2 regions of the Planococcus notacanthi genome follow, and region 2 is predicted to be linked to the other one. Evidence: predicted binding sites of a transcription regulator. Region 2 holds the regulator's gene; the other holds the start of a gene.
The links. The regulator LexA, encoded in region 2, represses DNA repair genes until DNA is damaged. The targets are predictions, from matches to a motif close to CGAACATATGTTCG.
Positions count from the first base shown of each region.

Region 1: the regulator LexA is predicted to act here: its motif matches at 3,687-3,700, upstream of QMA01_RS01570 (Y-family DNA polymerase).

Region 1 covers NZ_JASDCQ010000001.1:345,815-353,798, reverse strand. The annotation lists gene QMA01_RS01595 (Gfo/Idh/MocA family protein) at 1-313, opposite strand, end outside; gene QMA01_RS01590 (hypothetical protein) at 429-572, shown strand; gene QMA01_RS01585 (thermonuclease family protein) at 765-1,496, shown strand; tRNA gene QMA01_RS01580 (tRNA-Val) at 1,681-1,753, shown strand; gene QMA01_RS01575 (YolD-like family protein) at 2,035-2,397, opposite strand; gene QMA01_RS01570 (Y-family DNA polymerase) at 2,408-3,667, opposite strand; gene QMA01_RS01565 (TRAP transporter permease) at 4,149-6,182, opposite strand; gene QMA01_RS01560 (DUF1850 domain-containing protein) at 6,172-6,696, opposite strand; gene QMA01_RS01555 (TAXI family TRAP transporter solute-binding subunit) at 6,775-7,758, opposite strand; gene QMA01_RS01550 (phosphatidylglycerophosphatase A family protein) at 7,887-7,984, opposite strand, start outside.
Region 2 covers NZ_JASDCQ010000001.1:599,199-607,182, forward strand. The annotation lists gene glnA (type I glutamate--ammonia ligase) at 1-253, shown strand, start outside; gene QMA01_RS02775 (hypothetical protein) at 488-616, shown strand; gene QMA01_RS02780 (hypothetical protein) at 1,486-1,674, shown strand; gene QMA01_RS02785 (hypothetical protein) at 1,822-2,253, shown strand; gene QMA01_RS02790 (hypothetical protein) at 2,315-2,509, shown strand; gene QMA01_RS02795 (class I SAM-dependent DNA methyltransferase) at 2,607-3,341, shown strand; gene lexA (transcriptional repressor LexA) at 3,403-4,023, opposite strand; gene yneA (cell division suppressor protein YneA) at 4,189-4,506, shown strand; gene QMA01_RS02810 (YneB family resolvase-like protein) at 4,503-5,156, shown strand; gene QMA01_RS02815 (DUF896 domain-containing protein) at 5,215-5,448, shown strand; gene tkt (transketolase) at 5,536-7,539, shown strand; gene QMA01_RS02825 (YneF family protein) at 7,855-7,984, shown strand, end outside.

The DNA of each region.
Region 1 (7,984 bases), 250 kb from region 2:
CCATTGCTTCGCCATCTTCCACGTCATGAGCCAACGGTTTTTCGCAGAGGATATTGATGCCCGCACTGGCTGCCAGTTCAGCGATTTCCGAATGAAAGGCGGGCGGTGTCGCAATATATACCCAATTGATATCTGAATGCAACACGTCCTCTACTGATTTTGCTGCAGGGATTCCATAGGCTTCGCTGATTTCTTCGAGGCGTTCTGCCTGCTGGTCATAGACCATTTTTATTTCCACTTGTTTTTCCTGCTGAAGCTGTTTGATGATGCGTTCACCAACAATTCCTGTTCCAATGATGCCAATTGAAATCATAAAAAATCTCCCCTTTTATGGCCTTTCGGCTTTTTTATGCTCTGTGTTTATCAGTGTAACCTTTAGGGGTATAGAATAGTCAAACAATACCATTACATCCTGAGGAGGAAACAACATGAATGAACAAACGAATTGGTGGGAGCCTATTTTCACAGGACAATTAGAAGTAGGCGTCAATAAAGAAAAGTTAGAAAGCGTTACGGAAGAATCCATTTTATACTATGAAGAAACTTCAAATCAGACGGAGTCAGCTTTTTAATTGCTGAAACTTACACACGACTTTTGCCGCTGCAATACATAGAAAACGCCTTGTTCAATTTACAATTGATCGAGGCGTTTTATTATGCAAATTTCCCGGACAGTTATAGCTGAACCCAAATCCGCAAACCGCTGTCGCATTGCCAGAAAGCCTAATTATCCATATAATAATGGAAACGAAAGCAGGGATCCTATGAAACTAAAACTTATGCTGCTGGCCTTATTCTTTCTTTCAGGATGCGGCATGCTGGAATCGACTGATACATCCGGCACAACCGACCGGATCGATGTGGAAGTGACGCAGGTCATTGATGGCGATACCATAAAAATCATTTATGAAGGCGAAGAAGTCACTGTCCGCTACTTGTTGATGGATACGCCGGAAACCAATCACCCGCGCTTGGGTGAACAGCCTCTTGGCAAAGAAGCGACAGAAGAAAACAAACGGCTGATCGAATCAGGCGATGTCTCGATCGAGTTTGACGTCGGCGACCGTTTTGACGATTATGACCGCTTGCTGGCTTATATCTACGTCGATGGCGAAAGTGTTCAGGAACAGATGCTGGAGTCTGGACTGGCCCGGGTTGCCTATGTCTTCCCTCCAAATACCCGTTACCTGGATGATTTTGAAAAAGCGGAGCAAATCGCCAAAGATGAGGAAGCAGGAATTTGGCAATACGAAAACTATTCCACCGACCGGGGCTTCAATTCAGAAGCATTTGGACAGGAATCTTCCGGAAATGCCCGTCCTTCCACTGAAGAGCCAATAGACGGTGATTGTGAAATCAAAGGAAATATCAACCGCAACGGCAATAAAATCTATCACATGCCGAGTGATTCTTCTTATGAACAAACCAATCCCGAAGAATGGTTCTGTACAGAACAAGAAGCGCAAGACGCCGGTTTCAGAGGGGTTGGACAGTAGGACAACAGTTCTTTATGGGGCCTTCTTCCGGCTGTGTCGTCGATGAAATGCAGCGTATTTTCGCATGCCCTGACAGTGCTCCGGGCGGGACGGATAAAGGGAAATACAGCGCTTATTTTTCTTTTCCAAAAACTATTGACTTTTTCCGTGGACAAGCTATACTTATATTTGTCCTGGAAATTGAGATTCCTTAGCTCAGCTGGGAGAGCGCTACCTTGACAGGGTAGAGGTCGCTGGTTCGAGCCCAGTAGGAATCATATAGTACGATGAAGAACCGCACAGCCATTTAGGCTGCGCGGTTTTTTTGTATCACAAAAAACGGGATGCATAAAGCTCCCGCACCAAATTTGAAATCCTATTCATCTTTATCTTCAACATCAAAACTGCATCAAAAACAGCAAGGCGATCCCCAGTAAGTTCATCCCGTAAAAATAAAAGCCATCTTGAAAACTTATGTGCTCTTCACCAAAAAAATACAAATTCATCCGTTTCATTTTATCATCCTTTTTTGTCACTTTTTTAGGCCATGCCTGCCGGTTTAATCCACCATCACAATCGACACGATTTCATCCACGGGCAGTCTGCGCTGCTTGAATGGATCCTCATAAATCAACATTCGAGTTTTCCCATCAATGCTTTTAATCGTCCCCCTGTGTGCCTCGATGGCACCATCTTTCCAGCAGCGGATGAGAACTTCGCATTGCCGCTTCAGCGCAATCTCCATCTCTTCCTGAATCAACTGCAAGTCGTCTCCGTTCAACTCGGGTTTTGGCACTTGTTCGTCTTTCTCGTACCATTCCCGGATCATTTCGACATGTTCCGGCAGCATCAAGGCTGTCCATTTAATGTTCCCGCGATCTTTAATATCGCCGACTGTCTTTAAATACTTATTGCGTTTCATCGGACCACCCCTATTCTTTGTTGTGTCCGCCGATCAATTTTGTCCGCGCTATGGCGGTGCCCGCCTGTGTGCCCGAGATGCCCCGATAGATAGCCGAATAGCCATACTTTTTCCGGATGGCATCCATGGCACTCCCCAAGCGCCTGTTTTCAAACTTCCTTTCATCGAACAGACTTAACTGCATCGACGACTCTTCTTCCAGATTGCTGATGGACAACGAAATCTGGCGAACCGGTTTATGTTGGAAATGCTCATGAAAAATCTCCTGGCAGACGCGATAAATTTTCAGCGTATCATTCGTTGCTTCGTCAATAGAGCGCGAACGGGAGAATCCGCCGCCGAATACGGACTTGCTGTAAACAACACTCAAGTGAATTGTCCGCCCCATGCGGTGAGCTTTACGCGTACGCATCGCAACATCTTCACACATTTCCAGAATAATCGTCATGATGTCTTTTTCTTCTATGTAATCGCGATATAAAATCTGTCCTTTTCCGTAACTGACCTGTCCCTCCACCAAAGGCGCACCTAAATCCGACAAGTCGATGCCATTGGCGTGTTGGTGGAGTTGATTGCCCATAATCCCAAAGCGCTCCTCCAAAAGAGAGACGTCTGTACAGGCCAAATCTCCAATACAGAAAATCCCCATGCTGTTTAAGGTTTTTTCCATCCGAGAGCCGATGCCCCACATTTTACTGAGAGGCGCCACTGGCCATAACTTTTTCGGCACATCGGCATATGTCCAATTGGCAAAACCCGTTTCTTTCGCCTCCAAATCGAGAGCCAACTTTGCCAGCAGCATATTTGGCCCTCCCCCCACCGAAGAAGGCAGTTTGAAACAGTCCAGCAATTCCTGTTGGATGCGGCGCATTGTCTGTTCAGGAGGCCCCCACAACTTCTCTGTCCCTGTCAGTTCAATAAAACTCTCGTCTACACTGTAAACATGAATCGATTCTTTTGGCACGTAGCTGCCCAACAGCTCAGTAATGGCCATCGATTTTTCCAAATAAAGCTTCATTTTAGGCTCAATCAGTAAAATATCCGGATGGTTCGGAATTTCAAAAAGCCGTGTGCCAGTTCTCACACTAAAACGCTTTTTCATCATAGGCGATGCCGCTAAAACCACACTTCCTTTCCGTTCCTGGTTTCCCACCACTGCAAGACAAACTTCCAACGGATCGAGTCCCAGTTCTACCGCCGAGACGCTGGCATAGAAACTGCACATATCAATACAAAAGATATGACGTTCTGGCAATTCAAGTGCTTTCATCACTCTCACCTCTCGAAAGGGAACGTATGTTCTTATTCTATACCACGATGATCGTAACGGCAATCCTTTTTAAAAAAATAAACTTCTGCCATGCGGTTCACTGGATCTGAACTGCATAGCAAAAGCGATATTCTAAAAAAATCCAACCGTTTCTATGCTTCAACTATAAAAAAGATTTAAAAAAATTGAATGCCCCGCCTTATGGATCATTCAATTTTCTAACAACTTTACATTTGCCGGTATGCGTATTATGATAAGTGCAGTAAAAGATTTGACATCCACCATTCTTATCAGCGCACCGGAAAACAGTTGGAAATTGCTGTTCCGGATTCGCAGGAATCAATGGGTGCCAAACCCACTGCAAGCTTTAGGAACAAAGTTTGCTTTGAAAAAGTCATCGCCTTCGGGTGATGGCTTTTTTCGTTTTTTAGCCAAAAGAAAACCGGCCAGGCATCAGCCCGACCGGTTTTTTCATAGTTTATTATGCTTCTACAGTTTTGGCAGGCTTTTTATCGCGCGCCAGCCACTGGATTCCAAATAGAATAACAAAGGCAATGGCACCAATCGTATCAGACAAGCCCTCCGGATAAATCAAAGCTAATCCGGTTGCAAATGCCAGGATGCGTTCAAGCCAGTTCAGCTTGCGGTACCAATAACCGATCAATCCTGCTCCGATGGCAATCATCCCTGTCAATGCTGTAATCAGTACCCAGATCAGCTCAGGCCAAGTGGTATCGATCATCAGCAGAGCGGGTGACAACACAAACATATACGGAATGATAAACGCGGCGGCCGCCAATTTGGCTGCAATAAAACCAGTCTTGATCGGTTCGCCACCTGAAATCCCTGAAGCTGCAAATGCTGCAAGCGCAACAGGCGGTGTAATATCGGCAATGATCCCAAAGTAGAACACGAATAGATGGGCAGATAAAGCGACCACCAGCGGTACTGCCGCTCCAACCGGCTCATCCATCATCAATAACGTGATAATGGCTGGTGCCGCTATCGTAGAGGTGATGACATAATTGGCAGTTGTCGGTGACCCCATTCCGAGAACAATCGCTGCCAGCATGGTGAAGAACAAGGTCAGCAGGATATTTCCACCTGAAGCTGAAACCAGACCATTTGCCAGACTCAGGCCAAGGCCGGTCTTCACAACGACACCGACGATGATTCCGGCGGCGGCTGTTGCCGCTGCAACAGCTAAAGCCGTTCGTGCCCCATCAACAAGCGCTAAAATGATATCTTTGAAGTTCAAGCGTGTTTCTTTATTAAAAGCACTGACGAAAATCGTCAACAGAATCCCGTAAAGTGCTGCCTGCATGGTTGGAATGCCGATCAACAAGAAAACGATGATGGCGATAATCGGCAGCAAGAGATAAATCTTTTTCAAAACTTCCTTGCGGTTTGGCATTTCTTCAGGCGAAAGGCCTTTCAGTCCAATCCGCTTGGCTTCAAAATGAGTCATGATCCAAACTCCTGTGAAATACAAAAGAGCCGGTATTGCAGCAGCTTTCGCAATTTCCCAGTAGGTAACTCCTCCGATAAACTCCACCATCAGGAAGGCTGCAGCACCCATGATCGGCGGCATCAATTGTCCGCCTGTCGAAGCTGCTGCCTCTACGCCTCCGGCAAATTCCTTCTTATATCCCAGTTTTTTCATCATCGGAATAGTATAGGAACCTGAAGTTACTACGTTGGCTACAGAACTCCCGGAAATGGTCCCCTGCAACGCACTGGAGAAGATGGCCACTTTCGCAGGCCCCCCAGTCAAATGACCGGCCAAGGATACAGCCAAATCATTGAAATACTGTCCGACTCCGGTCTTCACCAGGAACGACCCGAACAACAGGAACGTAAAGATAAAGGTGGCTGAAACGCTGATTGGCGTTCCCAGTATTCCATCTGTGGTATAGAACATGAGCTGGACGATTGAATCCAGATCCTGTCCTCTATGGCGCAGGAAGCTCGGGAAGTAAGGCCCGAAAAAGGCATAGGCCAAAAATAAACTGGCAATGACGGTAATCGGCATACCCACGGCTCGCCGAGTTGCTTCAAGCGTCAGCAGGATCGCTAAAATCCCGACAATCAAATCCAGTTCAGTGACCCGTCCGAGACGGAACACCAAATCGTCGTACATGATCGGCCAGTAGGCAGCTACGCCAATTGAAAGCAGCGCCAGAATATAATCATACCAGGCCACTTTATGCCGGATTCCTTTGCGTTTTCTGGCTGGGAATAATATGAAGATCAAAGATAATGCAAACCCTAAGTGGACAGACCGCTGAATATAAGCAGTATATTGGCCGAAAATAGCGGTATAAAGCTGGAATAAAGAAAAAGCTAATAACCCGAAAAAGACCACATGCTTAATGATTCCGCTTAAATCCCGCGTATTGGATTCAGGATCGTATTTCTGTAGAATTTCCTTCTGTTTTTCTTCCGAGATGTAAGATTCATCTTCCGGCGGAAGCTTTTGCTGTTCGCGTTCTTCTGGAGACAATTTATCGCTCATCAATTCTCACTCCTTGTCTTAGTTGAAAAAGGGATAAGCGTTCTACCCTAAAAGTATACGACTTCCCTCTTTCAAGCGTTTTTTTCAAATCCATCTTCTGTCCTTTTGTACTGAATGATAAACCGGCATCCACATCTCCGACGAACAGCCGAAATTCGGGCAGTTCCCTTGTCATATTCTTGATAAAGTATTTACCGTCCTTTTCGACAAAGGTCTCGCCTTCTCCTGCATTTGAGGGCATGCCGATATTAAAATCTTCATATTCAAGCTCTATCATCATTAAAGCGTTATCCTCGATCACTTTATAACTTTCAATGACTTCTGACAAATGGATCGAATGGGTATAGATCAATTGGAAAAACCGGCTTTTGACCGGCACATAAGCCGTTATTTTTTCAGTCTCGTTATCGATAAACACATAATTCTTCTGGAATGGGGTGAATGCGATTAAGGAGCTGATTAAGATGAGGGCAATCATTAACGGAAGAAACTTCTGTATCCGGGGGAACTGCATCGTCCATTCTCCTCCATCTTGAAAACAAAGAACTGACGGCAGAGCTTTCGCTTTACCGTCAGTTGTTCGCTCATTCAATTACTTTACTTCGTCGAAATACTTCTGTGCTCCAGGGTGGATATCGATTCCGATTCCATCAAGAGCCGTTTCAGCTTTGATCAATTCCGCTTTAGCGTGCTGGATTTGATCTGTGTTTTCATAGATCGCTTTAGTGATGTCGTACACCAAGTCTTCTGAAAGTTCGTTCTGTACCACTAACATAGCCAATACAGAAACAGTCGGAACTTCTTCAGCCAATCCGTAGGTGCCGGATGGTACAACATCATTTGCATAGTAAGGATATTTTTCGATCAATGCATCCGCTTTATCCTGTTCGACAGGTACAATCACTACGTCTGAAGTTGCGCTAAGGCTTTCAACAGCGCCTGTCGGTGTCCCGGCAGTGATGAATGCCGCATCAATTTGTCCTGACTGCAGGCTTTCTTGTGATTCCCCAAAATCAAGATTTTGAGCATCGATGTCTTCCATCGTCATGCCATGGATTTCCAGTAATTGTTCAGCATTAATATAAGTCCCAGATCCAGGGGCACCTACAGAGATTTTCTTCCCAGCCAAGTCATCAAAAGAAGCAATTCCTGAATTTGAAGTTGTGACCAATTGGATGGTTTCCGGGTAAAGCGCACCGATAGCGGAAACGGTATCAATCTTTTCCCCTTCGAACATGTTCGATCCTTCAGCTGCGTAGAAGGCTGTATCCGTTTGAACAAACGCAATCTGCGCCGCTCCATCAGCAAGTGCAGTCATGTTTGCAGCGGAAGCCTGGGAAACTTCAGCAGTGGTGTCCAAGCCCGTTTCATTTTCAACGATCGTAGCCATCGCGCCGCCAAGCGGATAGTATGTTCCTGTTGTTCCGCCCGTCAAGATGCTGAGGAATTCGGGATCAGAAGCCCCGCCACCGCCTTCTCCTTCGGGTTCTGTTGCTGCGTCATCTCCACAGCCTGCCAAAAATACAGATCCTGCAAGAGTTACTGCAGCAAATAAACCAAATTTCTTCTTCAACATAAAGTGACCTCCCCTTTGCTCAATTCGTATTTTGTGTTTCCTTTTCATAATAGCATGTCTTTCTTACTACTTTCAATGCATTTCAGGAAATACAACCGCTTACATAGAGAACATTTAGAAAACTCGAATCAAGTTTCAGCACCTTCTACATGAGTTTCAGGAGTTGTTTCTCCCGGCGCCAGATCTTCAAAAGTCCGCCCCTGTTCTTCAAGGTCACGCGTCCGGT
Region 2 (7,984 bases):
ACTGACTCCACCAAATGCCGTAGACCGCAATATCTATGCAATGAACCAAAAAGAGCGTGAAGCAGTGGGAATCGAAGATCTTCCGAGCACACTTTACAACGCCTTGCAGGAATTGCAAAAAGATGAAGTGATGAAAAAAGCATTGGGAAGCCACATTTTGAACAATTTCGTCGAAGCGAAAGAAATCGAATGGGATATGTTCCGCACAAGCGTCCACCCGTGGGAACGCGAGCAATACTTGAAAATGTACTAAAAATTACCTTAAGCCGTTGGTGCTGCAAAGCGCCAACGGCTTTTTTCTGTTTTCCGTCGAGTCCAGAAAGAGAAAATGAAAAAAATAATAGAAATTGAAAACTAATAGAAACTTATTCGTGTGCTAAAGCGACTAATTGGCAATGACCTGGCAGACTGAGATATTAAAAAGTTTTTAAAAAAAGAAAGTTAATATTTGACTATGTTGCTGATTAGTAAAAGAGGAGGAATCATTATGTTCATGATCTTATACGCAATTCTAATTTCTCTCTGGATCACGTCTTTAGTCGCTTTCGGAAAATCATACATCCGTTACCACAAAGAAGAGCGTGCTTATGAAGAAAGCCACCGCGTCGATTCTTGATCAGCAGAATGCTTCACGGTTGAGAATTAAGTGATTCTCGTTGATGGTGGAATATCTGTGTGTGTTTCCTGTTAAAGGGATTCCGGCTTCAATTGCTCCTCAAATAATTGGCGAAGAATTTCAACGGAGTTTTTAAAAGAAGCAGGCCACGAGATTAAAGAACAGTATGCCGTTTGGAATTTAGTGAACAGGTCGGGTGTGATTCTTACTGTCTTGGAAGAAAGCGTGATAGAAATAGAGCCTAGGCTGATGGAAGTTAACGAGCAGGCTCTCTTCGATGGAATCTTTAAATAAGTGAACTGGAGCAAAGAATCTCGGATTTACTGAACCGTTTCGGAGATATTGAAAGAACCCTGCTGATTCGTCGTACAGACATCTTTACTCTGCTCGAAAATGAATGGATAGGCATGGGCATTGAAGACACCTTGAAACTGGCTAAACGGCCATTAGAATATAAATTATTTAAACAATCAACATTGGAAAAGATACTGAAGAGATCGATAAATGAAATTTTTGTCGATTGGAGCCTCAAAGCCGATAAAGGTTATGCTGTTCTGACTCTATAGAAAAGTAAACATGAAAACAGTTTCTCCTCGGAGATGCTGTTTTTTTATGTGCTGGCAAAGAAAGATTCCAGAGGCAAGCGGATATCTCCTTGTCTTGCTGTTGCTTGAAAATATCCTGATTCTAACTAAACAGGCTTAATGAAATTTATGATGAAAATATGCAGAGTATGCGAAGAATACCTTTTTTTATAGTTTACAGCCGGCGAATTAAGGTTATAATTAGTTGCAGCCTGAAAAGTTAATAACTCATACTGAATTTTTCTTTCTCTTGAAAGAAGAAGGATTTTGTGGGAGGCGATTAATTTGAGGAAAATCCAAGGACTTTCGAATCTTGTAGAATATTTGGAATCAGTGAATTATCCATTGGCTGCAGAGCAGATTACAGATTTAATGTCGAAAAGAAAGATTCCGCACCGCAAAGCATTCCAAGACACTGTGATCTTTAATTTAGAACACATTGACTGGTGGATTGCTGAGCAGCAGAAACGATGATTAATTGATGAACATGCTTGAGTAAAAGAAATAACCTTGTCGTCCGTTCTGCAAAGAACGAACTGCGAGGTTATTCTTTTTTGGTAACTTTATACACTTTTTTGCGTCTACTGTTATAATAGTCTAAAAACGGAGGGGGAATCGGCTATGCGCTTTTTAATGTCTATCATTGTTTTTTTAATCTTCTTTTCGTTTGCAGGCATTGGCACATATGTTATCGGACCCGATTTGTCGACCGACCGGCTGGTTGCCGAGGCGACAGAAGAGCTTCGGAACAACGGGCAAATGGAAAAAGTGGTGGAATATGTTGAAAGTGATCCACAAATGCTTGAATATGTAGAAGAAGCCAAAATTGCAGAGGAAGAGAGTATGCCTTTGCCATTTGAAACAACTGGAGATGCAGCGGGTACAGTCATCAAAAAGGTCGGCATTGCGGATCTGGCTAAAATGAAATCGGGAATTGAAGATGGCACGATGTCAGCAGACGAAGTGATTCAGAAGCTTGAAGAGGATTTGAATGAAGAAGAGCTGCTTGCCCTGAAAGTGATCGTATACAAGGAATTATACAAACAGCAATAATAAAGGATATATGCTAAACTGAGTCACGAAGATAAAGTAAAAGTTTAAAGGAGGCTATTGCATGAAACCGTTTCGCGTAGAGTTTTATTTTGATCAAGGCAATACCATCGTACACAATGTCCAGGCTGTAGATAAAGAATCGGCATTAAGCAAGATTCCTTCCAATGGCACTTATGAAATTTCAGATGAACAAACAGGCAATATTTATCGCATTACTATCAATTTAGTTAAATATATTATCGTCAGCGAACTGTAGAAGATTTTTTCTCGGCAAGCTGCACTTGAGGTGTTGCTTGCGCAACTCCTTTTTTTAAAAGATTTTTTGCATGACAATTCAATTGGGAGGCAAATGAATGGAGTTCAGAGGATCGAGTGCTTACGAGGAAAAAGATTTTTTGAAGAATTTTCTGCAAAGAAGAAATCGGACGGAGAGCCCTAATAACAGCATTGAAAAACCAATAATCTATGGCTTGCTTGGCAACTTTCAAAACCAGGATATACTCGATTTAGGATGTGGAGATGCTTTATTCGGAAAAGAACTGTTGGAAGCAGGAGCGCATTATTATCATGGTGTGGAAGGGTCTGAAGAAATGATCGACTTAGCGGCTGCAAATTTGGAGGGTGCCAATGCCGATCTGACATTGGCAATTATGGAGTCATTTGTTTTTCCTGAAAATACCTATGACATCGTCTCCTCTCGACTAGCCATCCATTATTTACCGGAAGTGGACGAACTATTCCGAAATGTATATGAATCCTTAAAAGCTGAGGGGAAATTTGTGTTTAGTGTGCAGCATCCACTGACGACCTCATCTTTTTCAAGTAAAATGTCAGGAGAAAAAAGAAGCAATTGGCTGGTGGACGATTACTTTAAAGAAGGAGAACGGCACGAACCGTGGATCGATAAAATTGTCGTCAAGTATCACCGAACCATTGAAAGCTATTTTACCTCTTTGACAAATGCGGGATTTAGCGTAACGAATGTTCGGGAAGGGAAGCCCGAGCGTCAAAATTTCAGTTCTGATGAAGAGTATAGTAGGAGAATGAGAATTCCTGTAATTTTAGCTTTCAACTGCCATAAACGCTAAAATGAAATTGTTTACATAATAAAAATATCCATTAAAAAAACCGGGGATTTCCCCGGTTTTTTTAATGGATTTGGCGATAAACGCCTACAACTTTACCAAGAATCGATACTTGGTCTACAATGATCGGATCCATCGATGAATTTTCAGGCTGAAGACGGAAATAATTTTCTTCTCGGAAGAAGCGTTTAACTGTTGCTTCATCCTCAGTCGTCATTGCGACAACAATGTCCCCATTATCCGCGGTCTGCTGCTGCTTAACCACTACATAATCTCCGTTCAAAATTCCGGCTTCGATCATACTTTCACCCATGATCTCCAGCATGAAGATGTGATCATCTTCAGTGCCATAACTTTGCGGAAGCGGGAAATACTCTTCCACGTTCTCAATTGCTGTAATAGGAACACCGGCAGTTACTTTACCGATTAAAGGAACATGCAATACCGGACTTTTATCGATTAACGCTTCGTCAGTGCTTATTACTTCAATGGCTCTCGGCTTGGTTGGATCCCGTCTGATCAAGCCTTTGCTTTCAAGACGTGCTAAATGCCCATGTACAGTCGAACTGGATGCAAGACCGACTGCCTCACCGATTTCGCGTACGGATGGCGGATAGCCTTTCAGCCGAACTTCCTCTTTTATAAATGACAGAATGTCTTCCTGGCGTTTGGATACTTTTTTCAACAGTTTCACCTCATTTGAGTAATTCTACTTGATTTCTACCAATAGTATACCAACTCGGGCATTGAAATGCAAACATAGGTTCGAATTTTATTCTTGACAAAAACACCTGTTCGCATTAATATGAGAACATACATTCCGAACATAAATTCTTAGGAGGCGGTTCAAATGACATTCATTCGACAAAATTCTTATCTTATCGCATTTTTCTCATTAATTGTGGTATTTACTTTTTACGCAATACTGTCCCATAATACAAACAGTACATCAATGAGCCAAGTTGAAATAGAAGAAGGCGACACGCTTTGGACTTTAGCTGAATCTTTCAGTGGCGCGACTCCCCATCATGAATGGATAGAGGAGATTATGAAAGAAAACAACCTTTCTACTCCAAAAATCATTGCAGGACAATCCCTTAAGATTCCAAGCGACCAATTGAAATTTGCTCCTGATGAGACCATTAAATTTGCAGGTGATGCTGAATGAAGAAAAATGCATTAATTTATTGCCGTGTCAGCACGACCAAAGATACGCAGGAATCCTCCCTTGAGAGACAGGAAGAAGAACTGATGAAATTTGCGTTTGAACAATCTTATAAAGTGGATGGTGTATACACCGATCAGCACAGTGGATACGAAATGGATCGTGACGGTCTGCTTGAAATGCTTAATTGCATCAAGGCAGAAAAAATCGATGCCGTTTTTATTCAGGATGAAACGCGTTTGGGCAGAGGGCATGCACGTATTGCTCTTTTGCATGTCATGAAGAAATATGGCGTGGAAGTTTATACCTTATCGGATATGGGGCCAATAGCCCTTAATGATATGGATGACATGGTGCTTGAAATTCTGGCAATCGTTGAAGAATATCAGCGCAAAATACATAATGCCAAAATCAAGCGGGGCATGAAACGCGCTGTGGAAAATGGCTATAAACCGGAAAAAAATCTAAAAGGCAAAGGCAATCCTGATGGACGGGAACGCTTGGATTTGCCTATCGATCAAATTGTCAGCCTGAAAACCAATGGGCTGACTTTCAGTGAAATTGCTGTAACCCTGCAAGGATTCGGCTACCAAGCGAGCAAGGCGACGGTTCATCGGCGATATAAGGAATACGAAAAGCTGATGAAAGACTAAAACATTGCAGAAACCTTACTTTTTTTGTACCATATGAAAAGAAGAAAGGTGGATGTCTATGTTATCACCAGACAAATTAACTAGAATTAATGAACTATCACGTAAATCGAAAACGACTGGATTATCCAAAGAAGAAGCAAAAGAACAATCTTCTTTGCGCCAGGAATATTTGCAAACGTTCCGTAAAACGATGCGTGGAACAATTGAAAATGTAAAAGTAATTGACCCGAATGGGAACGATGTAACACCAGAAAAGGTCAAAAATATTCGAGAGAATAAGTATTTGAATTAAATACTTATTCTCTTTTTCATTGTATTCTTTTCTATTGTTGACTAAACTAGAAAGGGATTATATTTTTGTTTGAGAGAGGATGTTACTATGTCAACCCACGCAGATCAACTTGCAGTGACAACAATTCGTACACTTTCCATCGATGCAATCGAAAAAGCAAATTCTGGTCATCCAGGATTGCCAATGGGCGCAGCTCCAATGGCATATACTTTGTGGACTAAGCATATGAACCACAATCCAAAAAATCCGGATTGGTTTAACCGTGACCGTTTTGTGTTATCCGCTGGACATGGTTCCATGCTTCTATACAGTTTGCTTCATTTAAGCGGCTATGGTTTAGAAATGGATGAAATCAAAAACTTCCGTCAATGGGATTCAAAAACACCTGGACATCCCGAATATGGCCACACTACAGGCGTTGAAGCCACGACCGGTCCACTTGGACAGGGAATTGGTATGGCGGTCGGTATGGCAATGGCTGAGCGTCATTTAGCAGCTACTTACAATAAAGAAGGCATGAATATCGTCGATCACAACACTTTCGCTTTATGCGGTGATGGAGATTTGATGGAAGGCGTTGCCGGAGAAGCTATTTCTCTTGCAGGCCACTTGAAATTAAATAAATTGGTTGTTCTATATGATAGCAACGACATTTCGTTGGACGGTCCACTCGGCAAGAGTTTCTCTGAAAATGTTCAAAAACGTTTTGAGTCATACGGCTGGAACTATTTGCGCGTAGACGATGGCAATGTATTGGACGACTTATCAGAAAAAATCGCACAAGCCAAAGAATCTTCAGACAAACCGACATTAATCGAAGTCAAAACCGTTATCGGTTACGGAGCTCCGAACAAATCAGGTAAAGCAGACGCACACGGTGCACCGCTTGGTGAAGATGAAATGAAATTGGTTAAAGAATACTACGAGTGGACTTTCGATCAAGATTTCCATGTGCCGGAGGAAGTATATGAAACTTTCCAACAGGCAACTGAAGAGCTTGGGGCAAAAGCTGAATCACAATGGAACGAATTGTATTCACAATACGAATCAGCACATCCGGAATTGGCGGAACAATTGCAGATGGCGATCCGTGGAGATCTTCCAGAGAACTTTGATGCAGAGTTCCCGACATATGAATTCGGTAACAAACAAGCAACTCGTTCTTCTTCAGGAGATATGATCAATGCAATCGCTAAAACAGTTCCTTCCTTCTTCGGGGGAAGTGCTGACCTTGCTGGATCCAACAAAACGAACATCAAAGGCGCTGGCGATTTCGACGCTGAACATCCTGAAGGACGCAATATCTGGTTTGGTGTGCGTGAATTTGCAATGGGAGCAGCCTTAAACGGTATGGCTCTTCATGGCGGACTTCATGTCTTCGGCGGAACGTTCTTCGTCTTCAGTGATTATGTCCGTCCAGCAATCCGTCTGGCTGCATTAATGGGGCTTCCTGTCACTTATGTCTTCACACATGATAGCGTAGCTGTAGGCGAAGATGGCCCAACACATGAACCGGTTGAACATTTGGCTTCTCTTCGTGCAATGCCGAACTTGAGCGTTGTTCGTCCCGCTGATGCCAACGAAACAAAAGCGGCATGGCGTTTGGCGTTGACGGCGAAAACTACACCGACTTTATTGGTTCTTTCTCGTCAGGACTTGCCAATTTTGGAAAACAGCGCAGAACTTGCAGAAGCTGGCGTGGAGAAGGGTGCATACGTTGTGTCCCCTGCTGAAAATCCACAAGCGCTATTGCTTGCGACTGGATCGGAAGTTAGCTTGGCTGTAGCTGCACAAAAGCAATTGGCTGAAGAAGGAATTGCGGTTTCTGTCGTTTCAATGCCATCATGGGATCGTTTTGAAAAACAGGATAAAGAATACAAGCAATCCGTCATTCCAAGAACTGTCAAGAAACGCCTGGCTATTGAAGTCGGTACTTCATTCGGTTGGGATCGCTATACAGGCGACGAAGGCGATATTCTTGCAATCGACCGTTTCGGTGCAAGTGCACCGGGAGATCGCATCATGGAAGAGTTCGGCTTCACAGCTGACAATGTTGCAAACAAAGTGAAAAACTTAATCAACGAAAACTAATATGGAAGGGCTGTCCCAAAAGATCATGAAAAATGACTTTTAGTGGGCAGCCTCTTTTTTATTTGATGAGCAGTGGAAAAGGTGAAGTTTCACTTTATCCCGCTTTAACGGGCAGTATGGTCTCCTGCTTTGACAAGCAGGAGATCCACTGACCGTAAAAGTCCGATTGGTTCAACTAACAATCAGTAAGGGGGAGACCCCTACTGATTGAAGTTTCACTTTATTATTTTCCTCCTTATGGTCACAATTACTTTTTTATAGTATAATCCATTGTGGTGCACTACTTATTTACGCAACACGAAGGAGGTAACAAGAATGGATACATGGATCTGGATCGTAATCGTTATCGTGGCTTTACTCGCAGGTGTTGCACTTGGATTCTTTATCGCACGTCGATATATGATGAAATATTTGCAAGATAACCCACCAATCAATGAAGAAATGC